One region of the Enterobacter quasiroggenkampii genome, then DNA from elsewhere that is predicted to be linked to it. Evidence: predicted binding sites of a transcription regulator. Region 1 holds the regulator's gene; each other region holds the start of a gene.
What was found. The regulator Fur, encoded in region 1, represses iron uptake genes when iron is present. The targets are predictions, from matches to a motif close to ATAATAATGAGAACNACTATCAA.

Region 1 (10,540 bases):
GATCCATGCGGGCGGTGAGTGGATTGTTTCAGCGGGTGCAGTGGGCTCAGGTATCTTTGGTTTTATCAACCGTCTGCTGATCCCAACCGGTCTGCATCAGGTGCTGAACACTATCGCATGGTTCCAGATTGGTGAGTTCACCAATGCTGCGGGCACCGTATTCCACGGCGACATCAACCGCTTCTACGCGGGTGACGGCACCGCAGGCATGTTCATGTCTGGCTTCTTCCCAATCATGATGTTTGGTCTGCCGGGCGCTGCGCTGGCAATGTACCTGGCTGCGCCAAAAGCGCGTCGCCCAATGGTTGGCGGCATGCTGCTGTCCGTTGCGATTACCGCGTTCTTGACCGGCGTAACCGAGCCGCTGGAATTCCTGTTCATGTTCCTGGCGCCGGTGCTGTACCTCATGCATGCGGTGCTTACCGGTATCAGCCTGTTTGTGGCGACCCTGCTGGGTATCCATGCTGGCTTCTCCTTCTCTGCAGGCGCGATCGACTACGTGTTGATGTACAACCTGCCGGCGGCAAGCAAGAACGTCTGGATGCTGGTGGTAATGGGTCTGGTCTTCTTCGTCATCTACTTCGTGCTGTTCACTGCGGTTATTCGTATGTTTAACCTCAAAACGCCGGGCCGCGAAGACACCAAAGACGAAGTGGTCACCAACGAAGCCAACAGCAATACCGAAGAGGGTCTGACTCAGCTGGCGACCAGCTATATCGCTGCCGTCGGGGGGACTGACAACCTGAAAGCCATTGATGCCTGCATCACCCGTCTGCGTCTGACGGTGGGTGACTCTGCGCGCGTCAGCGACGCAATGTGTAAACGCCTTGGTGCATCGGGCGTGGTTAAACTGAACAAACAAACTATCCAGGTTATCGTGGGTGCCAAAGCGGAATCCATCGGTGACGAAATGAAAAAAGTGGTTGCCCGTGGACCGGTCGCGGCGGCGTCAACCGACAGCGCACCTGCGTCGACGGCTGCCCCGGTAGCGAAGCCACAGGCCGTGCCTAACGCCGTGACGGTGGCCGCGCTGGTCTCTCCGGTAACGGGTGACGTGGTTGACCTTGAGCAGGTACCTGATGAAGCGTTCGCCAGCAAAGCGGTCGGTGACGGTGTGGCGGTGAAACCAACGGATAAAACCGTGGTGTCTCCGGCGGCCGGTACCATCGTGAAAATCTTCAACACCAACCACGCGTTCTGCCTCGAAACCGAAAAGGGCGCGGAGATCGTTGTCCACATGGGTATCGATACCGTTGCGCTGAATGGTCAGGGCTTTACTCGCCTGGTGGAAGAGGGCGCTGAAGTGGTGGCCGGGCAGCCGATTCTGGAAATGGATCTGGACTTCCTGAATGCCAACGCGCGTTCCATGATTAGCCCGGTGGTTTGCAGCAACATCGACGACTTCAGCGGTCTGGTCATCCAGGCGAAAGGTCAGGTTGTTGCGGGTCAAACCCCGCTGTACGAGATTAAAGGCAAGTAATAGCTCCTGAGTAGAGTCATGCCTTAAGCGGCGGGGGATATCCTCCGCCGCTTTTTTTTGCAGCAAAAGCCCCCATTATTTTCATCTGATACGTATTTTCCGTAACTAAGGGTTGTCACTACGTCCGGCTTATAAGATCATATGCCGTTATACGTTGTTTACGCTTTGAGGAATCCACGATGAGTGAGGCTGAAGCCCGCCCGAGTAACTTTATTCGTCAGATCATCGATGAAGATCTGGCCAGTGGTAAGCACACCACAATTCATACCCGTTTTCCGCCGGAGCCGAACGGCTACCTGCATATCGGGCATGCGAAGTCCATCTGCCTGAACTTTGGCATTGCGCAAGACTACCAGGGACAGTGCAACCTGCGTTTCGATGACACCAACCCAGTAAAAGAAGACATCGAATACGTTGAGTCCATCAAAAATGACGTGCAATGGCTGGGCTTCAACTGGTCTGGCGATATCTGCTACTCCTCTGACTACTTTGATCAGCTGTATGCCTACGCGGTAGAGCTTATCAACAAAGGTCTGGCGTATGTTGACGAACTGTCTGCAGATGAGATCCGTGAGTACCGCGGTACGCTGACCGCGCCGGGCAAAAACAGCCCGTTCCGCGATCGCAGCGTGGAAGAGAACCTGGCGCTGTTTGAAAAAATGCGCGCCGGTGGTTTCGAAGAAGGCAAAGCCTGCCTGCGTGCCAAAATTGACATGGCATCGCCGTTCATCGTAATGCGCGATCCGGTGCTGTATCGTATTAAGTTCGCTGAACACCACCAGACTGGCAACAAGTGGTGCATCTACCCGATGTACGACTTCACCCACTGCATCAGCGATGCGCTGGAAGGCATCACCCACTCGCTGTGTACACTGGAGTTCCAGGACAACCGTCGTCTGTACGACTGGGTGCTGGATAACATCACCATTCCGGTGCATCCGCGCCAGTACGAGTTCTCTCGTCTGAATCTGGAATACACCGTGATGTCCAAGCGTAAGCTGAACCTGCTGGTGACCGACAAGCACGTTGAAGGCTGGGATGACCCGCGTATGCCGACCATCTCCGGTCTGCGCCGTCGTGGTTACACCGCGGCGTCAATCCGTGAATTCTGCAAGCGTATCGGCGTGACCAAGCAGGACAACACCATTGAGATGGCCTCTCTGGAATCCTGCATTCGCGAAGATCTCAACGAAAACGCCCCGCGCGCGATGGCCGTTATCGATCCGGTGAAACTGGTCATCGAGAACTATCCGCAGGGCGAGAGCGAACTGGTCTCCATGCCTAACCATCCGAACAAACCGGAAATGGGAAGCCGTGACGTGCCGTTCAGCGGCGAGATCTGGATTGACCGCGCTGACTTCCGTGAAGAAGCCAACAAGCAGTACAAGCGTCTGGTGCTGGGTAAAGAAGTACGTCTGCGTAATGCTTACGTCATCAAAGCCGAGCGCGTTGAAAAAGATGCGGAAGGGAATATCACCACCATCTTCTGTTCTTATGACGCTGAGACGCTGAGTAAAGATCCGGCGGATGGCCGCAAGGTGAAGGGCGTTATCCACTGGGTGAGCGCAACCCACGCGCTGCCGGTCGAGATCCGTCTTTACGATCGTCTGTTCAGCGTGCCTAACCCAGGTGCGGCGGAAGACTTCCTGGCGACCATCAACCCGGAATCGCTGGTGATTAAGCAGGGTTATGCGGAGCCGTCCCTGAAAGCGGCTGAAGCGGGCAAAGCGTTCCAGTTCGAACGTGAAGGTTACTTCTGCCTGGACAGCCGTTACAGCACGGCGGAAAAACCGGTATTTAACCGTACCGTAGGCCTGCGTGATACCTGGACGAAGATCGGCGAATAATATTCCTGTTCTGGTCAATGAGAGACAAACGCCGCATTATGCGGCGTTTTTTTATTTAACGATCAGAGTATTAAGCCAGGGACTAAAGAGGCGTTCTGAAAATAACAGGTCAATGAGGTGCTACTTATTTTTTAAAAAAAAGTTTGTATCATTGCCAAAATTAAAAAGGTGATAAAAAAGGAAAGCGATCCCGCGCCTGGCCACTGAAAAACCTGAGAATTACCCGTCATTCCTCGCCTTCCTGTAAATGTTACAAAGCACTACCAATTATGTGCACTTCGTCATAATCCTGACTTTTGCCCGCTGAAAAGCATTGATAATTCGCGTCGCGAAAAATAACCTAAAGACGGTAGTTAATTCGAGGGTATTTAAAACTACCCCTGACCATTTGGTCTTTTTTATTTACGCCGTTTCAGGCGTTTTAATTCGTCAAAGAGGAATAATCTATGCGTACGTTCAGTGGCAAACGTAGTGCGCTGGCGCTGGCTATTGCCGGTGTGACAGCAATGTCGGGCCTGGTGATTGCGCCAGAGGCAAAAGCAGCGGGTTTCATCGAAGATTCTACCCTCACGGGCGGTATTTATTACTGGCAGCGTGAGCGTGACCGTAAAGACGTCACTGAAGATAAATACAAAACCAACCTCTCGCACTCCACCTGGAACGCCAACCTGGACTTCCAGTCAGGCTACGCCGCGGATATGTTCGGTCTGGATATTGCCGCGTTCACCGCGATCGAAATGGCGGAAAACGGCGACAGCGGCCACCCGAACGAAATCGCCTTCTCCTCCAGCAACAAAGCCTATGATGAAGACTGGTCCGGGGATAAGAGCGGTATCAGCCTTTACAAAGCCGCAGCGAAATTCAAATACGGCCCGGTCTGGGCGCGTGGGGGGTATATTCAGCCAACTGGCCAGACGCTGTTAGCCCCACACTGGAGCTTTATGCCGGGTACCTATCAGGGGGCGGAAGCAGGGGCTAACTTTGACTACGGCGATGCGGGTGCGCTGAGCTTCTCCTATATGTGGACCAACGAGTACAAAGCACCGTGGCACATTGAGATGGACAAGTTCTACCAGAACGACAAGAAAACCAAGGTCGATTACCTCCACTCGCTGGGGGCGAAATACGACTTCAAAAACGATCTGGTTCTCGAAGCGGCATTTGGCCAGGCGCAAGGGTATATCGATCAATACTTTGCCAAGGCCAGCTATAAGTTCGATATCGCGGGTAGCCCGTTGAGTACCAGCTACCAGTTCTACGGTACGCGCGACAAAGTCAGTAACGGTGGTGTCAACGACATCTACGACGGCACCGCGTGGCTGCAGGCGCTCACCTTTGGCTACAAGGTCGGTCAGGTTGATTTGCGTCTGGAAGGTACATGGGTGAAGGCGGAAGGGCAGCAGGGCTACTTCCTGCAGCGTATGACCCCGACCTACGCCTCCTCCAACGGTCGTCTTGATATCTGGTGGGATAACCGCTCCGACTTCAACGCCGACGGTGAGAAAGCGGTCTTCTTCGGCGCAATGTACGATCTGAAAAACTGGAACCTGCCTGGCTGGGCGGTGGGCGCGTCTTACGCTTACGCCTGGGATGCAAAACCTGCCGACATGGCAACACCGGATGCTTACTACGATCCAAACTATCGCCTGAAAGAGTCTTCCTACAGCCTGGATGCAATCTATACCCTGCAGGATGGCCGCGCGAAAGGCACGATGTTCAAACTGCACTTCACCCAGTACGACAACCACTCCGATATCCCGAGCTACGCGGGCGGTTACGGCAACATCTTCCAGGATGAACGTGACGTGAAATTCATGGTTATCGCACCGTTCACCATCTTCTGATGAATCGTCCGGCGGGTCAGCTCCCGCCGGACCGGAGACTGCATATGATGAAAAAAATCGTAATCGTCGCGCTATTGGCATCGGGGCTGGTGGCGTGTGCCCAGACTCAGGCACCGAAAGAGGACTCCCGTCTCAGGGAGGCCTACAGCGCCTGTATTAATACTGCGGAAGGCTCGCCGGAGAAAATTGAAGCCTGCCAGAGCGTGCTGAATGTGCTGAAGAAAGAAAAAGCGCACGAGCAGTTTGCGACGCAGGAAAATGTCCGGGTGATGGATTACCAGGCCTGTATCCAGGCGCGTAAAACCGGTAACGATCAGGAAGTGGCGAAGCGTTGCGACAAGATCTGGAACGAGATACGCAATAACAATAAATAAGTTGCTTTACGCCCGGTGGCGCTGCGCTTACCGGGCTTTTTTTCAGGCAAAAAAAAGCCAACCTTGCGGCTGGCTCAGAGTATGAATACTCGCTTATTTTGCGTCGTGCGCGTGGTCATCTTCACGGCAGTCGCCTTCAGCGCAGTGACCGTAAAGGTACAGGCTGTGGTTGGTGAGGCGGATACCGTGACGCGCGGCGATTTCACGCTGACGCGCTTCGATGGAATCATCGCTAAATTCAATGACCTTGCCACAGTCGAGGCAGATCAGGTGATCGTGGTGCTGCTGCTGGGTCAGTTCGAATACAGATTTACCGCCTTCGAAATTATGACGGGTGACAATGCCCGCGTCATCAAACTGGTTCAGCACGCGATAGACGGTAGCCAGCCCAATCTCTTCACCCATGTCGATAAGACGTTTATAAAGGTCTTCCGCACTGACATGGTGATTGTCTGGACCCTGAAGCACTTCGAGGATTTTTAACCGAGGAAGCGTAACTTTCAGGCCAGCCTTCTTTAATGCGGTATTGTTGTCAGTCATGCGGAATCTGTCCTGTTGCTAAACGATTCACTTCTGTAGGAAGTGACAGAAAATGCACCTGGGATAATGCGTCTCATTATAGAACTGCCATGGCTAAATGAAAACTGCAAGTCTCAGGCAAAATATGCTTATAAAAATGGGGTATCACCAACAAACTTGCTCGATGGAAAACCACATTTATCAGGGAGACATTGTACAGGTCTGGGCGAAAAAGTTAAAAGATTGTAGCAATTAATTTAATCGGTTTGACCTGGTGCACGGGCGCAACCGCCGTTGCGCCGCGAGAAAAATCAGGCGTTAAGAATATCGTCCAGGTGCAGTTCTTCACGGATCTGCTTAACCCATTTCTCAACGCGCTCTGCGGTCAGTTCTGGCTGACGGTCTTCGTCGATGGCCAGGCCCACGAAGTGATCGTCATCGGCCAGTCCTTTAGATGCTTCGAAGTGGTAACCAGCGGTCGGCCAGTGGCCGACGATCACTGCGCCATTCGGCTCAATGATGTCGCGGATGGTACCCAGCGCGTCACAGAAGTACTCGGCGTAGTCTTCCTGATCGCCGCAGCCAAACAGGGCGACCAGCTTACCGTTGAAGTCCACTTCTTCTAGCGTCGGGAAGAAATCATCCCAGTCACACTGGGCTTCACCGTAGTACCAGGTCGGAATACCCAGCAGCAGAATGTCATAGCCTTCGAGATCTTCTTTGCTGCTCTTGGCGATGTCATGCACATCAGCAACGTCTTTACCGAGCTGTTTTTGAATGTTTTTCGCGATATTTTCGGTATTGCCGGTATCACTGCCAAAGAAAATGCCGATGATTGCCATGAGTAAAATAACCTCTTGAAACTTAATAGTATGGTGGCGCAATTCGGCCACGGATAAGGGCAATAATAGCAGAACTGGCAACCCTGCGGAAACAGCTATCGCGCAGGACTGCACTCTGTGCTACATGAAAAGGGTAATTAAGGGAATTTTCAGACTTATGCCTGGCCGCGCAATGTCTCAAGCTGGGCGATCAGCATCTCTTCAATGAGCTCGCTGCGGCTGATATTTCGCGCCTCGGCCAGCTCGTTAAGTGCATCGACCGCGTCAGCGTTGAGCTTCAGTTCGACACGCTTAAGCCCACGATTTTTATCGCGTTTAAGCTGATTGCGTTTATTGATACGCAGCTGTTCATCGCGCGAAAGCGGATTCGTCTTCGGTCGTCCCGGGCGACGCTCATTCGCGAACAGATCTAGTGTCGTACGGTCCGTTTGTTCTTTGGCCATGATTCTGAGACTTCGGGGGAAACACGCCGCCCTGCTAATGCCCGGGCGATAAGCGCGCCATCATACATCACCAAAAACGGCGCGCCAACGACTGGAAGCCCGCAGCCTTCCAGTCGCTCTCTTTTTAATCAATTTGCAGTATCAGCAAGATAGCGGCGAATGGCGCGCAGTACGGCGTCAGGTTTTTCCGCATGCACCCAGTGCCCGGCTCCGGCAATGACGTGGGCGCGAGCCTGCGGGAATTGCGCCAGTATGGCGTCGCGGTACGCGTCGGTAACGTAAGGGGAGTTACCGCCGCGAATAAAGAGGGTAGGGTGCGGCCAGGCGGGTACGGTTTGCCAGCCCACAATATTGTTGTACTGGTTCCAGAGCACCGGCACGTTAAAACGCCACTGGCCGTCAACAAACGACTTCAGCAGGAACTGCACGACGCCTTCTTCATCAAGATGCTCACGCATGACGGTAGCTGCCTGCTGGCGGGTCGCGACACCCGCTTCGGTGACCGCATTGATGGCGGCAAAAATCTCGTCGTGACGGCGCACGTCGTAATCCACGGGCGCAACATCAATCACCACCAGGCCGTTAATACGCTCCGGGGCCAGCGCCGTCAGGGCCATCACCGCTTTGCCGCCCATTGAATGCCCGATGAGGGTGACCTTTTGCAGATCGTTGGCATCCAGCGTATCCAGCAGATCCTGCGCCATCGCGGCGTAGGTCATCTCGTCGGAACGGCCGGAAAGACCGTGATTGCGCATATCGACCTGTAGGATATCGTGATCGGTAACCAGATCGCGCGCCAGCACGCCCAGGTTATCCAGGCTGCCAAAAAGCCCGTGAACCAGTACGATGGGAGAATTATTGTTCGGCGATTGTGCAGTTTGCGCTCGGGTATTCAATTTCATGGCAAAGTTCTTTTTTTACGTATGTCAGGTTAGGGTATCATGTTGACCATTCTGCCGCCCGGCTGCAAGGTTCCAGTTTAATCTGACTTTTGCCGCCAACCTGGTTTGACGCTATCCGCTGTTGGGATTTGACCTTATAATCCCAATGACTTGTATTCAGATAAGATATCGCACTGGATTAAGATGAAAACAATCGAAGTTGATGACGAACTCTATCAGTATATTGCCAGCCAGACGCGGCATATCGGGGAGAGCGCGTCCGACATTTTACGGCGCATGCTTAAAATTTCCGCCGCTTCACAGCCTGCTACCCCAGTCACCAAAGATGTCGTGTCTCAGCCAAGCGTTGTTGCACAAGCAAAACCTGCCGTGACGCCGGCAAAAGATAAAGTGCGCGCGATGCGCGAGCTGCTGCTCTCCGATGAATACGCGGAGCAGAAAAAGGCGGTTAACCGCTTTATGCTGGTGCTGTCTACACTTTATTCACTGGATAACAAAGCGTTTGCTGAAGCGACCGAGTCGCTGCACGGTCGTACTCGCGTCTACTTCGCGGGCGACGAGCAGACGCTGCTGCAAAATGGCAATCAAACCAAACCCAAACATGTTCCTGGCACCCCGTACTGGGTGATCACCAATACCAATACGGGCCGCAAGTGCAGCATGATTGAACACATCATGCAGTCCATGCAGTTCCCGGCGGAATTGATTGAAAAGGTTTGCGGTACAATTTAACCCTTGCATCAGAAGGACCCGGTAATGGCAAATCACAGCCGTGCAGGCCAACCTGCACAACAAAGCGATTTGATTAACGTCGCTCAGCTGACCGCGCAGTATTACGTGCTGAAGCCGGTCGTGGGCAACGCAGAACACGCAGTGAAGTTTGGTACATCTGGTCACCGCGGCAGCGCGGCGCGCCACAGCTTTAACGAACCGCATATTCTGGCCATTGCTCAGGCCATTGCGGAAGAGCGCGCTAAAAACGGCGTTACCGGTCCGTGCTACGTGGGGAAAGATACCCATGCCCTGTCTGAACCGGCCTTTATTTCCGTGCTGGAAGTTCTGACAGCGAACGGCGTTGATGTGATTGTTCAGGAGAACAACGGCTTCACCCCAACGCCTGCGGTGTCTAACGCCATCCTGGTACACAACAAAAAAGGTGGCGCGCTGGCTGACGGTATCGTTATCACGCCATCCCACAACCCGCCGGAAGACGGTGGTATTAAATACAACCCGCCTAACGGTGGCCCGGCAGACACCAACGTCACCAAAGTGGTTGAAGATCGTGCGAACGCCTTGCTGGCCGACGGTCTGAAAGGCGTGAAGCGCATCTCTCTGGATGCGGCCATGGCGTCCGGCCACGTAAAAGAGCAGGATCTGGTTCAGCCGTTCGTGGAAGGTCTGGCGGATATCGTCGATATGGCGGCCATCCAGAAAGCCGGCCTGAAGCTGGGGGTGGATCCGCTGGGCGGCTCCGGTATTGAATACTGGAAACGTATTGCCGAGCACTACAAGCTGGATCTGACCATCGTGAACGATCACGTCGATCAGACCTTCCGTTTTATGCACCTGGACAAAGACGGCGCGATCCGCATGGACTGCTCCTCCGAGTGCGCAATGGCGGGCCTGCTGGCGCTGCGTGATAAATTCGATCTGGCGTTTGCTAACGACCCGGATTACGACCGCCACGGTATCGTCACCCCTGCCGGGCTGATGAACCCGAACCACTATCTGGCAGTCGCGATTAACTACCTGTTCCAGCACCGTCCGCAGTGGGGCAAAGAGGTGGCTGTCGGTAAGACGCTGGTTTCCTCCGCGATGATCGACCGCGTGGTGGACGCGCTGGGCCGCAAGCTGGTGGAAGTGCCGGTGGGCTTCAAATGGTTTGTTGACGGTCTGCACGACGGCAGCTTTGGCTTCGGTGGTGAAGAGAGCGCGGGAGCTTCTTTCCTGCGCTTCGACGGCACGCCGTGGTCAACCGATAAAGACGGTATCATCATGTGCCTGCTGGCGGCGGAAATCACCGCGGTCACCGGTAAAAACCCGCAGGAACATTACAACGACCTGGCGGCACGCTTTGGTGCGCCAAGCTATAACCGTATTCAGGCCAGCGCAACGTCAGCCCAGAAAGCAGCCCTGTCCAAACTCTCTCCTGAGATGGTCAGCGCAAGCACCCTGGCCGGCGACCCGATTACTGCGCGTCTGACGGCGGCACCGGGTAACGGCGCCTCCATTGGTGGGCTGAAAGTGATGACCGAAAACGGCTGGTTCGCTGCGCGTCCATCCGGCACG
Region 2 (10,540 bases), 1.7 Mb from region 1:
CTGGAAAGCGCTATCAATGGCACCCTGAGCAAAACCGAACTCGAAGACCTCTATCTGCCGTACAAGCCGAAGCGCCGCACGCGCGGACAGATAGCGATTGAAGCGGGTCTTGAGCCGCTGGCCGACCTGCTGTGGAACGAACCGTCCCACGATCCGGATACCGAAGCGGCGAAATTCATCGACGCCGACAAAGGCGTAGCGGACACCAAGGCCGCCCTTGACGGCGCGCGCTATATTCTGATGGAGCGCTTCGCCGAAGACGCTGCCCTGCTCGCCAAAGTGCGTGATTACCTGTGGAAGAACGCCCACATCGTCTCTACCGTCGTCGCGGGTAAAGAGGAAGAAGGCGCGAAATTCCGCGACTACTTCGATCACCACGAACCGATTTCCACCACCCCTTCCCACCGCGCGCTGGCAATGTTCCGCGGCCGCAACGAAGGCGTGCTGCAGCTCTCCCTGAACGCCGACCCGCAGTTTGACGAGCCGCCGAAAGAGAGCCACTGCGAGCAGATCATCATCGACCATCTCGGTCTGCGCCTGAACAACGCCCCGGCTGACAGCTGGCGTAAAGGCGTGGTGAGCTGGACCTGGCGCATCAAGGTGCTGATGCACCTCGAAACCGAGCTGATGGGCACCGTGCGCGAACGTGCTGAAGATGAAGCGATTAACGTCTTCGCCCGCAACCTGCACGACCTGCTGATGGCCGCCCCTGCTGGCCTGCGCGCGACCATGGGTCTCGATCCGGGTCTGCGTACCGGTGTAAAAGTCGCTGTCGTTGACGGCACCGGCAAGCTGGTCGCCACCGACACCATCTATCCGCACACCGGCCAGGCAGCGAAAGCGGCCGTCGTGGTGGCGGCGCTGTGCGAAAAATACAACGTCGAGCTGGTCGCCATCGGCAACGGTACGGCGTCCCGCGAAACCGAGCGTTTCTATCTCGACGTGCAGAAGCAGTTCCCGAAAGTGACGGCACAGAAAGTGATCGTCAGCGAGGCCGGGGCATCCGTCTACTCCGCGTCCGAGCTGGCGGCACAGGAGTTCCCGGACCTGGATGTTTCCCTGCGCGGCGCGGTCTCGATCGCTCGCCGTCTGCAGGATCCGCTGGCGGAACTGGTGAAGATCGATCCGAAATCGATCGGCGTGGGCCAGTATCAGCACGACGTGAGCCAGACTCAGCTGGCGCGCAAGCTGGATGCGGTCGTGGAAGACTGCGTAAACGCCGTTGGCGTTGACCTGAACACCGCCTCCGTTCCTCTGCTGACCCGCGTGGCGGGCTTAACCCGCATGATGGCGCAGAACATCGTCGCCTGGCGCGACGAGAACGGCCAGTTCCAGAACCGTCAGCAGCTGCTGAAGGTAAGCCGTCTGGGGCCAAAAGCGTTTGAGCAGTGCGCGGGCTTCCTGCGCATCAACCACGGCGATAACCCGCTCGATGCCTCCACCGTTCACCCGGAAGCGTATCCGGTGGTGGAACGCATCCTGGCCGCTACCCAGCAGGCGCTGAAAGATCTCATGGGCGACAGCAGCGCCCTGCGCAACCTGAAAGCCGTCGATTTCACCGACGACAAATTTGGTGTGCCAACCGTTACCGACATTATCAAAGAGCTGGAAAAACCGGGCCGCGATCCGCGTCCTGAGTTCAAAACCGCGACCTTTGCTGACGGTATCGAGACCATGAACGACCTGCTGCCAGGCATGGTGCTGGAAGGTGCGGTGACTAACGTCACCAACTTTGGCGCGTTCGTGGATATCGGCGTGCATCAGGATGGCCTGGTCCATATCTCATCCCTTGCCGACAAGTTCGTTGAAGACCCGCACACCGTGGTCAAAGCGGGCGACATCGTGAAGGTCAAAGTGCTGGAAGTGGACCTGCAGCGCAAGCGTATCGCGCTCACCATGCGTCTGGACGAGCAGCCGGGTGACACCAACGCGCGCCGCGGCGGCAACGGTGGGGGCCGCGAGCAGCAGCGTCCGGCCGCGAAAGCGGCAAAACCGCGTGGACGTGATGCCCAGCCTGCAGGCAACAGCGCGATGATGGATGCGCTGGCGGCCGCGATGGGTAAAAAACGCTAAGGTCATAAATGCCCGGTGGCGCTGCGCTTACCGGGCCTACGGTTTTGTAGGCCGGGCAAACGCAGTGCCGCCCGGCAAGCAGGCCGCAGGAAATTAAAATAAATAGTGTGTAGCCATATTTAAACCGCGAATTATCACCCCGTTAACAAATACTCCGCTTTTCGTTTTCCCGGCATTTCAGCAAATATTGAGCAAGGTCAAAAAGGCCGTAAATTAATATCGCAAACAACATTCCGTCACAGTTTTAATATTGCTGATAAAAACTATTCTCATTATCATCGCATAGTAGATAATTTAACCTTTCGTGGAATCAGGCGTTATGCAATTCACTCCAGACAGTGCATGGAAGATTACCGGTTTTACCCGCGAAATTAGCCCGGCCTATCGGCAGAAGCTGCTGTCGCTGGGCATGCTGCCCGGTTCGTCATTCCAGGTCGTACGCGTGGCGCCGTTAGGCGATCCGGTTCATATCGAAACCCGACGCGTGAATCTGGTCCTGCGTAAAAAAGACCTCGCGTTAATAGAAGTCGAAGCCTTATCCCGATAACAAGCCAGCGGTTTCAGTGAGTCTAAAAAAATGAAAAAGTTAACTATTGGCTTAATTGGCAATCCTAATTCCGGCAAGACCACGCTTTTTAACCAGTTGACCGGGGCTCGCCAGCGCGTGGGCAACTGGGCGGGCGTGACGGTTGAACGTAAAGAGGGCCAGTTCACGACGACAGACAACCAGGTGACGCTGGTTGACCTTCCCGGCACCTACTCCTTAACCACCATTTCGTCGCAAACCTCGCTCGATGAGCAAATCGCCTGTCACTATATTCTTGGCGGCGACGCGGATCTGCTGATCAACGTGGTCGACGCCTCAAACCTCGAGCGTAACCTTTATCTGACGCTGCAGCTGCTGGAGCTGGGTATCCCCTGCATCGTGGCGCTCAACATGCTCGATATCGCAGAGAAACAAAAGCTGCGCATCGACGTCGATGCCCTCTCCGCGCGCCTGGGGTGCCCGGTCGTTCCGCTGGTCTCGACGCGCGCGCGCGGTATTGATGCGCTGAAGCTGGCCATTGACCGTCACGCGGGAAATCGCGACGTTGAGCTGGTGCATTACGCGCAGCCTCTCCTGCGTGAAGCCAACGTGCTGGCGCAGGAGATGGATAACGCTATGCCTGCGAAACAGCGTCTGTGGCTTGGCCTGCAGATGCTGGAAGGGGATATCTACAGCCGCGCTTACGCCGGGCATGCGGCCGATAAGCTGGACGTAACGGTGGCCCGTCTTAGCGACGAGCTGGACGACCCGGCGCTGCACATCGCCGATGCCCGTTACCAGGCCATCGCCTCGATTTGCGACGTGGTCAGTAACGCGCTGACGGCGGAACCCAGCCGCTTTACGGCGGCAGTGGATAAGATTGTGCTTAACCGCTTCCTCGGTTTGCCCATCTTCCTGCTGGTGATGTACGTGATGTTCCTGCTTGCCATTAACATCGGTGGTGCACTGCAGCCGATTTTTGACGCCGGTTCCGTCGCGGTCTTCGTCCACGGGATCCAGTGGGTGGGTTACACCCTGCACTTCCCGGAATGGCTCACCATCTTCCTCGCGCAGGGGATCGGCGGCGGTATCAATACCGTTCTGCCGCTGGTGCCGCAGATCGGCATGATGTACCTGTTCCTCTCGTTCCTGGAAGATTCCGGCTACATGGCGCGCGCGGCGTTCGTGATGGATCGTCTGATGCAGGCGCTGGGCCTGCCGGGTAAATCCTTCGTCCCGCTGATCGTCGGCTTCGGCTGTAACGTGCCGTCGGTGATGGGCGCACGTACCCTGGATGCACCGCGTGAACGTCTGATGACCATTATGATGGCGCCGTTTATGTCCTGCGGTGCCCGCCTGGCAATCTTTGCTGTCTTTGCGGCAGCCTTCTTTGGCCAGCAGGGCGCGCTGGCGGTCTTCTCGCTGTATGTCCTGGGCATCGTGATGGCGATCCTGACCGGTTTAATGCTCAAGCACACCATCATGCGCGGTGAGGCGTCACCGTTCGTGATGGAGCTGCCGGTGTACCACGTCCCCCATCTGAAAAGCCTGGCGATCCAGACCTGGCAGCGTCTGAAAGGCTTCGTCCTGCGCGCCGGTAAGGTGATTGTCATCGTCAGCGTTTTCCTGAGCGCCCTGAACAGCTTCACCCTGAGTGGACAGGCAGCGGATAACATTAACGACTCTGCCCTCGCCTCCGTCAGCCGCGTCATCACGCCGGTCTTCAAACCGATTGGCGTGCATGAGGATAACTGGCAGGCAACCGTCGGCCTGTTTACCGGCGCGATGGCAAAAGAGGTGGTTGTCGGTACCCTGAATACGCTCTACACCGCCGAGAACATTCAGGAGCAGGAATTTAACCCGGCTGAGTTTCATCTCGGTGATGAGCTGCTGGGTGCCGTAGAGGAAACCTGGCAGAGCCTGAAAGACACCTTCAGCCTGAGCGTGCTGGCGAACCCGATTGAGGCCAGCAAAGGCGATGGCGAAATGGCGACCGGTGCCATGGGCGTGATGGGCGAGAAATTTGGCAGCGCGTCCGCGGCCTACAGCTATCTCATCTTCGTTCTGCTCTATATTCCGTGCATCTCCGTGATGGGGGCGATTGCCCGCGAGTCCAGCCGCGGCTGGATGGGGTTCTCCATCCTGTGGGGGTTAAACATTGCCTACTCGCTGGCGACGCTGTTCTATCAAACCGTTAACTTCAGCCAGCACCCACGCTACAGCCTGGTCTGCATTCTTGCGGTTGTGCTGTTCAACGTGGTCGTTCTCGGTCTGCTGCGGCGGGCACGCAGCCGCGTCGACATCGACCTGCTGGCAAACCGTAAAACCGCCGCAACCTGCTGCAACAGCCCGGCGGGCGACTGTCACTAAGGAGCACACATCATGGCATCGTTGATTCAGGTTCGTGATCTGCTGGCGCTGCAGGGGCGAATGGAGGCGAAACAGCTGAGCCTCAGCCTGCATACGCCGCAGCCGATGATCGATGCCATGCTGGAAAGACTGGAAGCCATGGGGAAAGCGGTGCGGATTCAGGAAGAGCCGGACGGTTGTCTGTCCGGCAGCTGTAAACATTGCCCGGAAGGAAAAGCCTGCCTCACGGAGTGGTGGTCACTTCGCGAATAAAGACGGTCAGCGCCGAACAAAACTCGTCAGGATGTGAGATAAACGGCGCGTGTGCCGCTTTAGCAACCACCATTGATTGGCTTTTCGGCCACAGATCATCCAGCAGCGGAGCCACTTTGCGCGGCACAATTCCGTCAAGGTAACCATAAATACGAAGATGCGGTATCGTCAGGGAGGCCAGCGGCGCGCGCAGGTCAACCGTTTTCAGCAGCTCAAGACCGCCATTAAGCACCTCCACCTCCGGCATCGGCAGCGACAGCACGGTTTGCTTCAGCGTACGGGCATCCTTACGGGCGGTTTCAGTTCCCATCGTCTGCAGGGCGAGGAACCGCTCTACGGTCCGCTGGAAATCTTCGCTCAGCTGCTGCTGGAAGCCCGCCAGTACCTCGGGTTTTATCCCCGGCCACGCGTCCTGCGCGCTAAAACAGGGCGACGATGCCACCGTCACCAGCGCTTTTACGCGGTCAGGCCGCGACAGCGCAATCTGGCTTGCCACCAGCCCGCCCAGGCTCCAGCCCAGCCAGACAGCGTTTTGTGGCGCAGCGTCCAGAACCTGCTGTGCCATCTCATCAAGCGACATGGCCCCAAAACCGCGGCTGCGGCCAAAGCCGGGTAAGTCCACCAGATGCAGCGTGAAATGCGAGGCAAGTTCCTCACGTATGCAATGCCATATCTCTGCATTCAGGCCCCATCCGTGCAGCAGCACAAGATGGCAATTTCCTGTCCCTACGGTCTGCCACCACAGCGTCTTCATCAGTTACTGTTCTCTTTTTTCACATGGAGGTTGCACATGCTAACAGTACCTGGGTTGTGCTGGCTATGCAGAATGCCGCTGGCACTCAGCGGATGGGGCATCTGCTCCGTCTGCACGCGATCGCTGCAATGGCGTATCGGGACCTGTCCACAATGCGGTTTACCGGCCACCAATCCCTCTTTGCCCTGCGGCCGCTGCCTGAAAAAATCCCCGCCGTGGAGTGCGCTGGTGGCAGTGGATGATTATGTTCCGCCGCTGAGCAGGCTGATTCACGCGCTGAAGTTTTCCGGCCAGAGTGCGCTGGCTCAGCCCCTTGCCCGACTGCTACTGCTGGCGGTTTTGCAGGCGCGGCGCTACCGCGCATTGCCGAAAATCGACAGGTTGGTGAATGTCCCCCTCTACCGACGTCGACACTGGCGGCGGGGCTATAACCAGAGTGACCTGATCTGCCGTCCCCTCGCCCGGTGGCTTGGCTGTCAGTATGATGCCCGCGCGCTGACACGTGTTCATGCCACCGCCATCCAGCATCAGCTCAGCGCCCGGCTTCGCAAAAGAAACCTCAAAAATGCCTTTCGCCTTGAATTGCCGGTCGACGGTCTCCATATCGCGATTGTGGATGATGTCGTCACCACAGGCAGTACCGTTGCTGAACTTTCCCGACTGCTTTTGCAAAGCGGCGCCGCGTCGGTTCAGGTATGGTGTCTGTGCCGTACCTTGTAGCCCTTCTTCAATGGGCGTATGATTATACCCAGGTAATTTAGTCAACTATTAGGCCAAAGCTATGATCCGTATTTCCGATTCTGCACAAGCGCACTTTGCCAAACTGCTGGCAAATCAGGAAGAAGGGACGCAGATCCGCGTGTTTGTGATTAATCCAGGCACTCCGAATGCAGAATGTGGTGTTTCTTATTGTCCTCCGGACGCTGTGGAAGCCACCGACACTGCCCTTAAATTTGAACAGCTCACCGCCTATGTTGATGAGCTGAGCGCACCGTATCTTGAAGATGCGGAGATCGATTTCGTCACCGATCAGCTGGGTTCTCAGCTGACCCTGAAAGCGCCGAACGCGAAAATGCGTAAAGTGTCTGACGATGCCCCGCTGATGGAGCGCGTTGAGTATCTGCTGCAATCCCAGATCAACCCACAGCTGGCTGGCCACGGCGGCCGTGTTTCCCTGATGGAAATCACCGACGAAGGTTTTGCCATTCTGCAGTTTGGCGGCGGTTGTAACGGTTGTTCAATGGTCGATGTCACCCTGAAAGAAGGGATCGAGAAGCAGCTGCTGAACGAGTTCCCGGAACTGAAAGGTGTGCGTGACCTGACCGAACACCAGCGCGGCGAGCACTCCTACTACTGATTCAGTGCCCGTCTGTATTGCCCGGTGGCGCGACGCTTACCGGGCCTACAAAACCCTGCTCCCCCTCTTCGTTCCCCTCTATATGTTGACCTGCGTCTCATAATTCACATTTTGCCTTCCAGGGTGATTCTCAATCACGCCATGTTACCCGTATCATTCTCATGGGCACTAAACACACTCATAACAGCCGACTAAACTTAATCGTTTAAAAGGCATCAGTATTAGTGCCGTTACTTCTCTGTTCCCAGTTGGGACAATCGGAATTTGTCGTTGAAACAATGACGTTACCCATAACAATTCAAAGGCCAGGTAAATCATGCCATTAGTCATCGTTGCTATCGGTGTTGTGTTATTACTGCTCTTGATGATCCGCTTCAAAATGAACGGATTTATCGCTCTGGTTCTGGTGGCGCTTGCAGTCGGTCTGATGCAGGGGATGCCGCTGGTGAAAGTTATCAGCTCGATTAAAGCCGGTGTCGGCGGCACGCTCGGCAGCCTGGCGTTGATCATGGGCTTCGGCGCCATGCTCGGTAAAATGCTGGCGGACTGCGGCGGTGCCCAGCGTATTGCCACCACGCTTATCGACAAATTTGGTAAGAAGAACATTCAGTGGGCAGTGGTGTTAACCGGTTTTACCGTCGGTTTCGCGCTGTTCTATGAAGTAGGCTTCGTATTGATGCTGCCGCTGGTGTTCACCATTGCGGCTGCCGCGAGCATCCCGCTGCTGTATGTCGGTGTGCCTATGGCCGCGGCGCTGTCCGTGACCCACGGCTTCCTGCCGCCGCACCCGGGTCCAACCGCTATCGCGACTATCTTCCACGCGGATATGGGTAAAACCCTGCTGTTCGGTACGATTCTGGCGATCCCGACGGTGATTCTGGCAGGTCCGGTTTATGCCCGCTTCCTGAAAGGGATTGATAAGCCTATCCCGGAAGGTCTGTACAGCGCCAAAACCTTCACCGAAGAAGAGATGCCTGGCTTTGGCGTCAGCGTCTGGACCTCTCTGGTACCGGTGATCCTGATGGCGATGCGCGCCGTGGCAGAGATGATCCTGCCGAAAGGTCATGCGTTCCTGTCCGTGGCGGAATTCCTGGGTGACCCGGTGATGGCAACGCTGATTGCCGTGCTGATCGCGATGTTCACCTTCGGTCTGAACCGTGGCCGCTCCATGGATCAGATCAACGACACGCTGACCTCTTCCATCAAAATCATTGCCATGATGCTCCTGATCATCGGCGGTGGCGGTGCGTTCAAACAGGTTCTGGTCGACAGCGGCGTGGACAAATACATCGCTGCCATGATGCATGAAACCAACGTGTCGCCGCTTCTGATGGCCTGGTCTATTGCCGCAGTTCTGCGTATTGCGCTGGGCTCTGCGACCGTTGCGGCGATCACCGCCGGCGGCATCGTTGCGCCGTTGATTGCCACCACGGGCGTGAGTCCTGAGCTGATGGTTATCGCCGTCGGTTCCGGTAGCGTGATTTTCTCTCACGTTAACGACCCGGGCTTCTGGCTGTTCAAGGAGTACTTCAACCTGACGATCGGTGAAACCATCAAGTCCTGGTCCGCGCTGGAAACCATTATTTCGGTGTGCGGTCTGGTCGGGGTGCTGCTGTTGAATATGGTGGTCTGATGCCCTAAGTCGGGTGGCGGCTACGCCTTACCCGACCTACATGAGCACTACCGGATAATAAAAAACCCGCCACTGGCGGGTTTTTTTATTACTTCTTCCCGGCAGCTTTTCGCCGCTTATCCAAATCCTTAATCAGCCTGTTCACCCCGTCATCGGCAAACATCGCCTCAAGCGTGGTGGACAGCTTGCGACGCCAGTTCTTGTACTGATAGCTGGTGCCCGGGATGTTCACCGGCTCCGCCATATCAATCCAGTCTTCCGGCTGCAGGCCCAGCAGGGCGCTATTGCTGTCGGCAATGTAACGCTGCAAACCACGGTTGAGCGTGGAGGTCATGGACATCAGCGACGCCTTATGCCCGGCACGTTTTGGCAGACAGCCCTGCTTGTGAAGCGCATCCAGCAGCCCCTGTTTGGAGAGTTCGCGATCCTGATACAGGCCGCGTAACACCTCTTCATCAGGATACAGGCCCAGCGTTTTGCCAAGGGTCAGATCGCCGCTTTCCCAATAGCCACGAAGCGTAGGAAGGTCATGCGTCGTCGCGACTGCCATTGACTGTTCAGGGTACGCTTGCGGCGCGCGGAAGGTTTTCTCATGGTCGTTTTCAAAATAGAGCACTTTATAGGAGTAGACGCCGCTGTCGCGAAGCTTGCTGACAATTTCCACCGGCACGGTACCGAGATCTTCACCGATCACCATGCACTGATGACGCTTGCTTTCCAGAGCCAGGATCGACAGCAGATCGTCAACCGGATACTGCACGTACGCCCCATGATCCGCCGTTTCACCGTACGGGATCCACCACAGGCGCAGCACGGACATCACGTGGTCGATACGCAACGCGCCGCAGTTCTGCATGTTCGCGCGCAGCAGGTCGATGAACGGCTCGTAGGCGCGCGCCGCCATGACGTGCGGATCCATCGGCGGTAATCCCCAGTTCTGGCCGAGCGGGCCCAGGATATCCGGTGGTGCCCCCACGGAGGCCTTCAGGCAGTACAGCTCACGGTCGCACCAGGTTTCCGCGCCGCCTTCCGCCACGCCCACGGCCAGGTCACGGTACAGGCCAATCGGCATTTTATAGCCCTGGCTCACCTGCCAGCAGGCGGCAAACTGGCTGTACGCCAGCCACTGCAGCCACAGGTAGAAGTCCACTTCATCGGCATATTTTTTACAGAACGCTTTCACTTCCGGCGTGTCGACGGATTGATACGCTTCAGGCCAGACCGGCCAGCCCCAGCGCATTTCGTCCTCTTTCACCTGATACGCGTGCAGCGCATCAAACGCCGCCTGCCAGTACAGGCTCTCGCCCTCCTGCGTCACAAACTGGCGGAACGCCGCCATCTGCTCGTCATCGCGCTGCGAAAAGCCTTTCCACGCCAGGCGCAGCGCGGCCATTTTCAGCGCCGTGACGGTGGAGTAATCCACCCAGTCGGCTTCGCGCGCCTGCTTCAGCGCCTGCTGCGTGGTGCTGAGTTTCCACCAGGCCTGCGCCTCCTGGCTGTTTTTGAAGTCATCTAAAGCGTTAACGTCGATATAAATCACGTTCAGCCAGCGACGGGACGACGGGCTGTACGGGC
Region 3 (10,540 bases), 1.4 Mb from region 1:
CCAGGGCATCGATATCCCAGGCAACAAAACCGTCCTGCTTTTGCAGGCAGTTGGCGAAACGGTGCATTTCGCGAAGCGCAAGCGTGTGCTGCTCACGGTCCCAGCTCGCGAGCATTACGCGCCCGCTGGATGCGCCTAAATCGACAGCCACACAATGGCGAAAAGTCATAGTCGGGTCCTTTCTTAAGTCATTAGCGGTGAGTGTAAAAAAGGGAAGAAAAAGTCACCTTCTCACCACTGACAGGCCAAATCTCGCGCTGGCAAGAAAGCAAAGGTGAATGTGAGGGAGTTCACAGTTTCCAGTGGTGGCGGGATTTTCAGGCAGTGTGACGCTGACCGCATTTCCCGATCTTTCCCCCTGTTTCTTGAAAAATGGACAGCTTTTGCGAGGTTTACTGCCAAAAATTGAAGGTGAGTGCGGAAGGCCTTAATTACTATTTTGAGAACATTTTTCATTGGTGGAGGCCGTTATGACCGTACTGCACAGCGTGGATTTTTTTCCTTCAGGAGGGGCGCCTGTCGCGATTGAGCCACGGCTTCCTCAGGCCGCGTTCCCGGAGCATCACCATGATTTTCATGAAATTGTGATTGTTGAGCGCGGGACAGGTATTCATGTCTTCAATGGCCAGCCATATACCATCAGCGGCGGTACGGTGTGCTTCGTGCGCGACCACGATCGGCACCTGTATGAGCATACCGACAACCTGTATCTGACGAATGTGCTCTACCGTTCCCCGGATGCGTTCCAGTTTCTTTCGCGCCTGAATCAGCTGTTGCCCCAGGAGCAAGACGGACACTATCCGTCGCACTGGCGCGTGAATCAGTCCACCCTGCAGCAGGTGCGTCAGCTGGTGGGCCAAATGGAGCAGAGCGAGGACGGGCGGGAGACGCACGCCATTGCCACGCGCGAACTGCTGTTTATGCAGCTTCTGGTGCTGCTGCGCCGCAGCAGCCTGGTGGAAGGGCTGGAAGATAACAACGCGCGCCTGAACCATCTGATGGCCTGGCTGGAAGATCATTTCGCTGAGGATGTCTGCTGGGAAACGCTTGCGGATGATTTTTCACTGTCGCTGCGCACCCTGCATCGCCAGCTTAAGCAGCATACCGGTATGACGCCGCAGCGATATCTCAACCGTCTGCGCCTGATCAAAGCGCGTCATCTTTTACGTCATACCGACGAAAGCGTCACGGATATCGCCTACTGCTGCGGTTTTGGCGACAGCAATCACTTTTCAACGCTGTTTCGCCGGGAATTTAACTGGTCGCCGCGTGATATTCGTCAGGGGAAAGACGCGATGCTTCAGTAACGCGAGGGCAGTCACCGTTTTATTTCCGCAAAAAAGCTAATAGTGTCAGGTTATTCGGCGTAGAGGTCGTGGTGTGGCTGCTCAGTTAATCCTTCGCAAAGATGATTTTTATGCCTCCGCGAGCCAGGCCGTGACGGTGGCCGACCGCTACCCGCAAGACGTCTTTGCCGAACATACCCACGAGTTTTGCGAACTGGTGCTGGTATGGCGCGGTAACGGCCTGCACATCCTCAACGACCGTCCCTACCGCATCACGCGCGGAGATCTGTTCTATATTCGCGCGGAGGATAAACACTCCTACGCCTCGGTTAATGACCTGGTACTGCAGAACGTTATTTACTGTCCGGACAGGCTCAGGCTTAACGTAGACTGGGCCGCAAGCATTCCGGGTTTTCTTGATGCTAAGGGTTCTCCGCACTGGCGCTTAAGCAGTAACGGCATGGCTCAGGTACGGCAGGTTATTTCTCAACTGGAGCAGGAGAGCCAGAAGAACGACCCCGTTTCTAACCAGCTAGCGGAGTTGCTTTTCGCCCAGCTGGTGGTGACGTTAAAGCGTCATCGTTACGCCACTGATAACCCCTCCGCCACGACGCAGGAAGCGCTGCTGGATAAGCTCATCACCACGCTTGCGGGCAGCCTGAATAAAAACTTTATACTGGAGAAATTCTGCGAGCAGGAGCAGTGCAGCGAGCGCGCGTTGCGCCAGCAGTTCCGCACCCTGACCGGGATGACGGTGAACCACTATCTGCGCCAGCTGCGCATCTGCCATGCACAATATCTCCTGCAGCATACGGAGTGGATGGTCAGTGATGTGGCGATGTGCTGCGGCTTTGAAGACAGTAACTACTTTTCAGTGGTGTTTAATCGCGAGGTGGGGATGACGCCGGTACAGTGGCGTCATCGCAGTCGAAAGGGGTCGTGATCAGTTTGCCATGCCGAGCCCAACGATATTGGCAGCGATAATGATCACCACGCAGCCGAGGCTCAATACGCCAACCGGACGATGTCCGGCGTTTTTCCACTCTTTCAGCGCCAGACCGACCAGCCCGCCACACAGTACGTAGAAACTCATGTGCAGCATCCAGCTTACGTAGTCGTATTGCACCGGAATGCTGGCATGGCCCCAGGCGTAGAAGAAAAACTGTAAATACCACATCAGCCCGCCGAGCGCGGAGAGTAACACGTTGGTGATGATAAGCGATGTTGCCAGCGAGAAGTCGGTTTTTATCGACAGGTTTTTCACTTTTGCGAGACGAATGAAGCAGAAGCCCAGGTTAACCATCGCGCCGCCACCCATAATCACGACATAGCTTGGCAGCGCAACATACAGCGGATCGACGCCCAGCGCGGCGGCGGCTTCATGCATAGGCCTGGCAGCATTCATCGCGAACGACATACCGGCCGAGAAGATGCCGCACATCACCGCCAGCAGCAGACCTTTCTTCAGGTTAAAATCTTCAGCTTTAATGCCCATCTTGCGCTCTTTCAGCTGCCCCGCGCGAGTCACTATTCCTACGCCAACGACCGCCACCAGCACGCCCAGGAGCGTCATCCGCCCACCCTGAGTATTAATAAGCACCTCGATGTTGCCGTTGAGAACTGGCGTCATCAGAGTTCCGACGATCAGCGTAATGCCAATCGCGATACCAATGCCCATCGACATGCCGAGATAGCGCATGGTGAGGCCATAGTTGATGTTACCGACGCCCCACATCGCGCCGAACAGGAACACCGGCAGCAGAGTGGAGGCGCTGAAGGAGGAGAAGTAGCCCCAGAAATCGGGCAGCAGCATGGCGCTAATGGTCCAGGGTAAAATCAGCCAGGACACGACCCCGCCAACGGACCACATGGTTTCCCATGACCAGCCTCTCACCTTTTTAAACGGAGCATAGAAACAGGCTGCACTGGCAGCGCCTATCAAATGCCAGAAGATACCCATCGTAATCGCATGATTCATTTTTACACCCTCATCGTTTTTATCGTCAGTGGCTTCTCTTCGACTTGAGGAGTGTAAAAATTAGGCAGCCCGGGAACCTTCAGAAGGTTGCCGCACAGGTGTTCTGGATGGCAATCAGCACGTTAACCGCGTGAGCAGACTCACATTTCCGCTATTAATCGAAAACTGAATAACCTTATAAAAACTACGGCATTGATAATCATTTTCAATATCATTTAATTAACTATAATGAACCAACTGCTTACGCGGCATTAACAGCTGTGCCGCCCGACAATAATGGAGAGGATTATGAGTTATACACTGCCATCCCTGCCGTATGCCTACGACGCACTGGAACCGCATTTCGACAAGCAGACGATGGAAATCCATCACACTAAACACCACCAGACTTACGTGAACAACGCGAACGCCGCGCTGGAAAGCCTGCCAGAATTCGCTAACCTGCCTGTTGAAGAGCTGATCACCAAGCTGGACCAGCTGCCAGCGGACAAGAAAACCGTGCTGCGTAACAACGCGGGCGGTCACGCAAACCACAGCCTGTTCTGGAAAGGCCTGAAAACTGGTACCACCCTGCAGGGCGACCTGAAAGCGGCTATCGAGCGCGACTTCGGTTCTGTTGACAACTTCAAAGCAGAATTCGAAAAAGCCGCTGCAACCCGCTTCGGCTCCGGCTGGGCGTGGCTGGTTCTGAAAGGTGACAAACTGGCGGTGGTTTCTACCGCGAACCAGGACTCCCCGCTGATGGGTGAAGCGATCTCTGGCGCATCCGGCTTCCCAATCCTGGGTCTGGACGTGTGGGAACACGCTTACTACCTGAAATTCCAGAACCGTCGCCCGGACTACATCAAAGCGTTCTGGGACGTGGTGAACTGGGACGAAGCAGCAGCGCGTTTCGCCGCTAAAAAATAAGGTTGCATTGACGCCTGTGAGAAGCGAGTCTGATGGCTCGCTTTTTTTGTATCTGCGTAATGGAGGCAGCGATGCATTACCCGGTGAATGTATTTACAGGCAAGGTAAGGGAGTACGACGGCAGCCGCCCGAGCGCCATCGCCAAAATTCAGGTCGACGGTGAGCTGACGTTAACCGACCTTGGGCTTGCGGGCGACGAGCAGGCCGAAAAGAAGATCCACGGTGGGCCCGAGCGCGCACTGTGCCACTACCCTCGCGAGCACTATCAGCACTGGAAAACCGAGTTCCCCGAGCAGGCGGACCTCTTCGTCGCCCCCGCGTTTGGCGAGAATCTCTCAACCGAAGGGCTCACCGAAAAGAACGTGTTTATAGGTGATATCTACCGCTGGGGCGATGCCCTGATTCAGGTGACGCAGCCGCGCTCGCCGTGCTTCAAGCTCAACTTCCATTTCGGTATTCATGACATGTCGGCTCAGATGCAAAGCGCGGGTAAAACCGGCTGGCTGTACCGTGTGGTGCTGGCTGGGCAGGTGTCAGCGGATGCGCCGCTTGAGCTGGCATCACGCCTGAGTGAAGTGTCTGTTTACGACGCCTGCGCCATTGCCTGGCATATGCCGTTTGATGACGAGCAGTATCATCGCCTGCTGTCGGCGGCGGGGTTATCGACCAGCTGGACAAGAACGATGCAGAAGCGGCGTTTAAGCAGCAAGATCGAGGATAATTCGCGGAGGTTGTGGGGTAAATAGTCCTCCGTAAAGAGTAGGCCGGGTAAGGCGAAGCCGCCACCCGGCACTAACAGCTACGAACGCTTATACAACGGTAGCCACAGCGTTAACCGCAGCCCACCCAGCGGACTGTCATCGGCTTTCACCCATCCACGGTGCTGCTGCATGGCGGTTTCCACAATCGCCAGACCCAGTCCCGTACCGCCCGATTCCCGGTCGCGCGCTTCGTCGGTGCGGTAGAACGGACGGAAAATCTGCTCGCGGTCTTCCGGGCTGACGCCAGGACCGTCGTCGTCGACAATGACGGTGATCCCGTCTTTATCCACCGAGAACGCCACCTCAATCTTCGTGTGCGAGTAGCGCAGGGCGTTACGCACGATATTCTCCAGCGCGCTTTCCAGCGTGTTGGGGTTACCGTACAGCGGCCATGGACCCGGCGGGAAGTTGACGGTGAAGGATTTGCCCATCTGCTCCGCTTCGAACGCCGCGTTATCCAGCACTTCATGCCACAGATGATTGGCTTTCACCGTTTCGCTCACCAGCGCGTTTTTCTGCTGATTGCGCGACATGACCAGCAGATCGTTGATCATGCTGTCCAGACGATGCGCTTCGGTTTCGATACGCTCCAGCTCTTTGCTCTCCCCGCTGCGGCGGCGCAGCAGCGCGGTGCCAAGCTGTAAGCGCGTAAGCGGGGTGCGCAGTTCGTGCGAGATATCCGACAGCAGACGCTGTTGTGCCGTCATCATGCGATCGAGAGCGCTCACCATCTGGTTAAAACTGGTCCCGGCGGCAAGGAACTCCTGCGGTCCGGCTTCCAGTTCAGGATGTTGTCGCAGGTTACCCTGGGCCACTTCATCAGCCGCATTTTTCAGCTTACGCGCCGGTTTTGCCAGGCTCCACGCCAGCCATAACAGCAGCGGCGAGCTGACCAGCATAGTAACAATCAGCAGCAGGAGAGGGCGGTCAAACAGCAGGTTGATGAAGTCGGACTGGGAGCTGCTCGCGGGGCGAATCAGGTAGAGCTGATAGTTATCCTCGCCATCTCTGACGGAGAACGGCCCCACCATTTCTACGCGGCCATATTTTTTCTTCTGGGGGTGATCGGCGTTATCTGCCTGGCCAATGAAGTTGCGGATGATCTGCATTTCATTGCGATCGGCGCCAATCACGCGGCCTTCGCTGGTCACCAGCAGCAGGCGTTGTCCGGGCGGCGCCCACTTGTCGATAGCGCGAAACAGCCTGCGCCACCACATTAAATCGTTTGGCGGATCGTTTGCCAGCTCGGCTTCCACGTGCTGCTCGATCATCACGCCCTGACGTTGCTCGCTGTCGAGAAGCTCCGTCATCTGGCGTGAGTCGAGTTTTGGCAACATCAGTACGAGCATTAAAACCAGTGCCAGCGTCAGCCAGAAGATGGCGAAGATGCGGGCGGTTAAGCTTCCTATCATGAAGCGGAAACCATCAGATAACCGCGACCACGCAGGGTTTTAAACCATGGATGACCGTCTTTACGCTCCGGCAGCTTACGGCGCAGGTTAGAGATGTGCATGTCGATGGCGCGGTCAAACGGGGTCAGACGTTTGCCCAGCACTTCCTGGCTTAAATGTTCACGCGAAACCACCTGGCCGAGGTGCTGCGCCAGCAGATACAGCAGGGTGAACTCCGTGCCGGTCAGTTCCAGCGTCTGGCCATCAAAGCTCGCTTCCTGACGGCCCGGGTTCAGGCTCAGGGAGTCGACTTCAAGGGTAGGCGAGCTGTTGTCGGTATTCTGCTGCTGCTCGCTCCAGTGGGAACGACGCAGGATCGCGCGAATACGGGCGACCAGTTCGCGGTCGTTAAACGGCTTCGGTAAATAGTCATCCGCGCCCAGTTCAAGGCCGAGTACGCGATCGAGTTCGCTGCCGCGAGCGGTCAGCATGATAACGGGAGTCTGGTGTGTCTGGCGAAGCTCTTTCAACGTATCAATACCGTTTTTCTTCGGCATCATCACGTCGAGCAAAAGTAAATCGATGCTGTCGTCAAGGAGACTCAGCGCCTGCTCGCCATCATGGGCAACCAGGACGTTGAAACCTTCCATGTCGAGCAACTCCTTTAAAAGGGATGTGAGCTCTCGGTCATCATCAACTAACAGGATTTTATTCATTGTTTAAATACCTCCGAGGCAGAAATTACGACATCAAGGCTGTCTAATCCATGACTTTACGTTGTTTTACACCCCCTGACGCATGTTTGCAGCCTGAATCGTAGACTGTCTCTCGTTGAATCGCGACACGAAAGATTTTGGGAGCAAGTGATGCGCAAAGTTACCGCTGCCGTCATGGCCTCAACGCTGGCGTTCAGTGCGTTTAGCCAGGCTGCTGTAGCTATCATCAGCGATAACGGTTCCTCACAAGAGGACACAACGCAGCACAGTAGCCAAAGCCATATGTTTGACGGCATAAGTTTAACCGAACATCAGCGTCAACAGATGCGAGATCTGATGCAGAGGGCGAGACACGACCAGCCCCCTGTTAATGTTAGCGAAATGGAGACAATGCATCGCCTTGTCACCGCAGAAAATTTTGACGAAAGCGCTGTGCGCGCTCAGGCCGAAAAAATGGCACAGGAACAGGTTGCTCGCCAGGTTGAAATGGCGAAGGTCCGCAACCAGATGTTCCACCTGCTAACGCCCGAGCAGCAAGCGGTTTTGAACACCAGACATCAGCAGCGTATGGATCAGCTGCGTGAGGTTGCACGGATGCAGCGAAGCTCAGAAACGACGTTTTTCAGTAGCAATAGCAGTACCCGTAGTAACCAGTAAACCCTGTTTTCCTTGCCATAGACACCATCCCTGTCTTCCCCCACATGATGTGGGGGTTTTTTTTGCCCCGCATTCTGATTTGTTAACCGTTTATTCATCCTTCGACTCCACATGCTTCCGTTATACTAGCGGCATGACATGACAGGAGCGTTTATGAATCAATCCTATGGAAGACTGGTAAACCGGGCCGCCATGGCCGCGACCATCATGGCGTCGTGTTTGCTGGTCATTAAGGTTTTTGCGTGGTGGTATACCGGATCGGTCAGTATTCTGGCGGCGCTGGTGGACTCGCTGGTCGATATTGCCGCCTCGCTGACCAACCTGCTGGTGGTGCGTTACTCGCTGCAGCCAGCGGATGAAGAGCACACGTTTGGGCACGGCAAAGCGGAGTCGCTGGCCGCGCTGGCGCAGAGCATGTTTATATCCGGTTCTGCGCTGTTCCTGTTTCTCACCGGCATTCAGCATCTCGTCTCGCCGACACCGATGAACGATCCCGGCGTCGGCGTCGTTGTGACGATTGTCGCGCTTATATGCACACTTGTTCTGGTAACGTTCCAGCGCTGGGTCGTTCGCAAAACGCAAAGTCAGGCCGTACGGGCGGATATGCTTCATTATCAATCTGATGTTATGATGAATGGGGCTATTCTTATTGCGCTCGGTCTGGCCTGGTATGGCTGGCATCGGGCCGATGCGTTGTTTGCGTTAGGGATTGGTATCTATATTTTATATAGCGCCCTGCGGATGGGGTATGAAGCGGTGCAATCACTGCTTGACCGCGCCCTCCCGGACTCAGAACGCAATGAAATTTTTTCTATCGTGACCGCCTGGCCCGGCGTCAGCGGTGCGCACGATCTTCGAACGCGGCAGTCAGGGCCGACCCGCTTTATTCAGATTCATATTGAAATGGAAGACAACCTGCCACTGGTTCAGGCTCACGTGATTGCTGAGCAGGTTGAGCAGGCGATTTTGCAGCGTTTTCCTGGTTCAGACGTCATCATTCACCAGGATCCCTGCTCGGTTGTACCCGGACATGTTGGGCTTTCGTAATTCGTTGTAAAAAAGTGAGCCAGGCCAGCATTTTGTGTATAAATTACCGCCATTTGGTCTGACCTGAATCAATTCAGCTGGAAGGGATTGATATACTATTTGCAGTATTCGTTGGTCGATAAGTTTCTTCCGGCAACAGATTTCAATTTTGCATTCCTAAGTTCAGAGGTAGTCATGATTAAGAAAATCGGTGTGTTGACAAGCGGCGGTGATGCGCCGGGCATGAACGCGGCAATTCGTGGGGTTGTTCGCGCGGCGCTGACGGAAGGTCTGGAAGTTTTTGGTATCTATGATGGTTACCTGGGTCTGTATGAAGACCGTATGGTTCAGCTCGACCGTTACAGCGTGTCTGACATGATCAACCGTGGCGGTACCTTCCTTGGGTCTGCACGCTTCCCGGAATTCCGTGATGAACACGTTCGTGAAGTGGCTATCGAGAACATGAAAAAACGTGGCCTGGACGCCCTGGTGGTTATCGGTGGTGACGGCTCGTACATGGGTGCAAAACGTCTGACTGAAATGGGCTTCCCGTGCATCGGTCTGCCAGGCACTATCGACAACGATATCAAAGGCACCGACTACACCATCGGTTACTTCACCGCGCTGGGAACCGTTGTTGAAGCGATTGACCGCCTGCGTGACACCTCTTCTTCTCACCAGCGTATCTCTATCGTTGAAGTGATGGGACGTTACTGCGGTGACCTGACCCTGGCTGCGGCGATTGCGGGTGGCTGTGAGTTTGTCGTGGTTCCGGAAGTGGAATTCAGCCGTGAAGATCTGGTGGCTGAAATCAAAGCGGGCATCGCGAAAGGCAAGAAACACGCGATCGTGGCTATCACCGAGCACATCTGTGACGTAGACGAGCTGGCGAAGTACATCGAAACCGAAACCAAACGTGAAACCCGTGCCACCGTACTGGGGCACATCCAGCGTGGCGGTTCCCCTGGCCCGTACGACCGTATTCTGGCGTCCCGTATGGGCGCGTACGCAATCGAACTGCTGCTGCAGGGCCACGGCGGCCGCTGCGTCGGTATTCAGAACGAGAAACTGGTTCACCATGACATCATCGACGCGATTGAAAACATGAAGCGTCCGTTCAAAGGTGACTGGCTGGACTGCGCGAAAAAACTGTACTGATTGGCTCTGTTGCCCGGTGGCGCTGCGCTTACCGGGCCTACAAAAGCACGACTCGTAGGCCGGGTAAGGCGTAGCCGCCACCCGGCTTTTTTATGCGTGCACGCTTTTTTATTCCACTACGTTATAGCCAATCTTTTTTTATTCTTTAATCCTCGATTCGCTTTCTGGCACGCTGCATTCATCAAAACACTACACAAGAGAGCTGGGCGATGAATAAATGGGGCGTGGGTTTAACATTATTGCTGGCATCGACCAGCGTTCTGGCTAAGGACATCCAGTTACTGAACGTGTCATACGACCCGACGCGTGAACTGTACGAGCAATACAACAAAGCGTTTGCGGCACACTGGAAACAGGAAACCGGCGACAATGTCGTGGTTCGCCAGTCTCACGGCGGTTCTGGCAAGCAGGCGACCTCCGTCATCAACGGTATCGAAGCTGACGTGGTGACCCTGGCGCTGGCCTACGATGTCGACGCGATCGCCGAGCGTGGCCGTATCGACAAAAACTGGATCAAACGCCTGCCGGATAACTCCGCGCCATACACCTCAACCATCGTTTTCCTGGTCCGTAAAGGCAACCCGAAACAGATCCATGACTGGAATGACCTGATTAAGCCAGGCGTGTCCGTCATCACCCCTAACCCGAAAAGCTCTGG

Region 2: feoA (ferrous iron transporter A) is a predicted target of Fur. The motif match lies at 2,330-2,352, and genes of this name have one in related genera.
Region 3: sodA (superoxide dismutase [Mn]) is a predicted target of Fur. The motif match lies at 3,457-3,479, and genes of this name have one in related genera.

What each region holds. Positions count from the first base shown of each region.
Region 1 covers NZ_CP143745.1:1,887,017-1,897,556, forward strand. Annotated here, with positions in the region: gene nagE (PTS N-acetyl glucosamine transporter subunit IIABC) at 1-1,480, shown strand, start outside; gene glnS (glutamine--tRNA ligase) at 1,660-3,327, shown strand; gene chiP (chitoporin ChiP) at 3,774-5,171, shown strand; gene chiQ (ChiQ/YbfN family lipoprotein) at 5,219-5,545, shown strand; gene fur (ferric iron uptake transcriptional regulator) at 5,639-6,085, opposite strand; gene fldA (flavodoxin FldA) at 6,376-6,906, opposite strand; gene ybfE (LexA regulated protein) at 7,062-7,349, opposite strand; gene ybfF (esterase) at 7,478-8,251, opposite strand; gene seqA (replication initiation negative regulator SeqA) at 8,435-8,983, shown strand; gene pgm (phosphoglucomutase (alpha-D-glucose-1,6-bisphosphate-dependent)) at 9,008-10,540, shown strand, end outside.
Region 2 covers NZ_CP143745.1:227,117-237,656, forward strand. Annotated here, with positions in the region: gene V1572_RS01220 (Tex family protein) at 1-2,073, shown strand, start outside; gene feoA (ferrous iron transporter A) at 2,393-2,620, shown strand; gene feoB (Fe(2+) transporter permease subunit FeoB) at 2,651-4,969, shown strand; gene feoC ([Fe-S]-dependent transcriptional repressor FeoC) at 4,982-5,221, shown strand; gene bioH (pimeloyl-ACP methyl ester esterase BioH) at 5,193-5,975, opposite strand; gene gntX (DNA utilization protein GntX) at 6,012-6,695, shown strand; gene nfuA (Fe-S biogenesis protein NfuA) at 6,757-7,332, shown strand; gene gntT (gluconate transporter) at 7,649-8,965, shown strand; gene malQ (4-alpha-glucanotransferase) at 9,054-10,540, opposite strand, start outside.
Region 3 covers NZ_CP143745.1:483,812-494,351, reverse strand. Annotated here, with positions in the region: gene rhaB (rhamnulokinase) at 1-169, opposite strand, end outside; gene rhaS (HTH-type transcriptional activator RhaS) at 471-1,307, shown strand; gene rhaR (HTH-type transcriptional activator RhaR) at 1,381-2,229, shown strand; gene rhaT (L-rhamnose/proton symporter RhaT) at 2,230-3,264, opposite strand; gene sodA (superoxide dismutase [Mn]) at 3,553-4,173, shown strand; gene yiiM (6-hydroxyaminopurine reductase) at 4,245-4,919, shown strand; gene cpxA (envelope stress sensor histidine kinase CpxA) at 4,973-6,346, opposite strand; gene cpxR (envelope stress response regulator transcription factor CpxR) at 6,343-7,041, opposite strand; gene cpxP (cell-envelope stress modulator CpxP) at 7,192-7,698, shown strand; gene fieF (CDF family cation-efflux transporter FieF) at 7,852-8,745, shown strand; gene pfkA (6-phosphofructokinase) at 8,920-9,882, shown strand; gene V1572_RS02370 (sulfate ABC transporter substrate-binding protein) at 10,092-10,540, shown strand, end outside.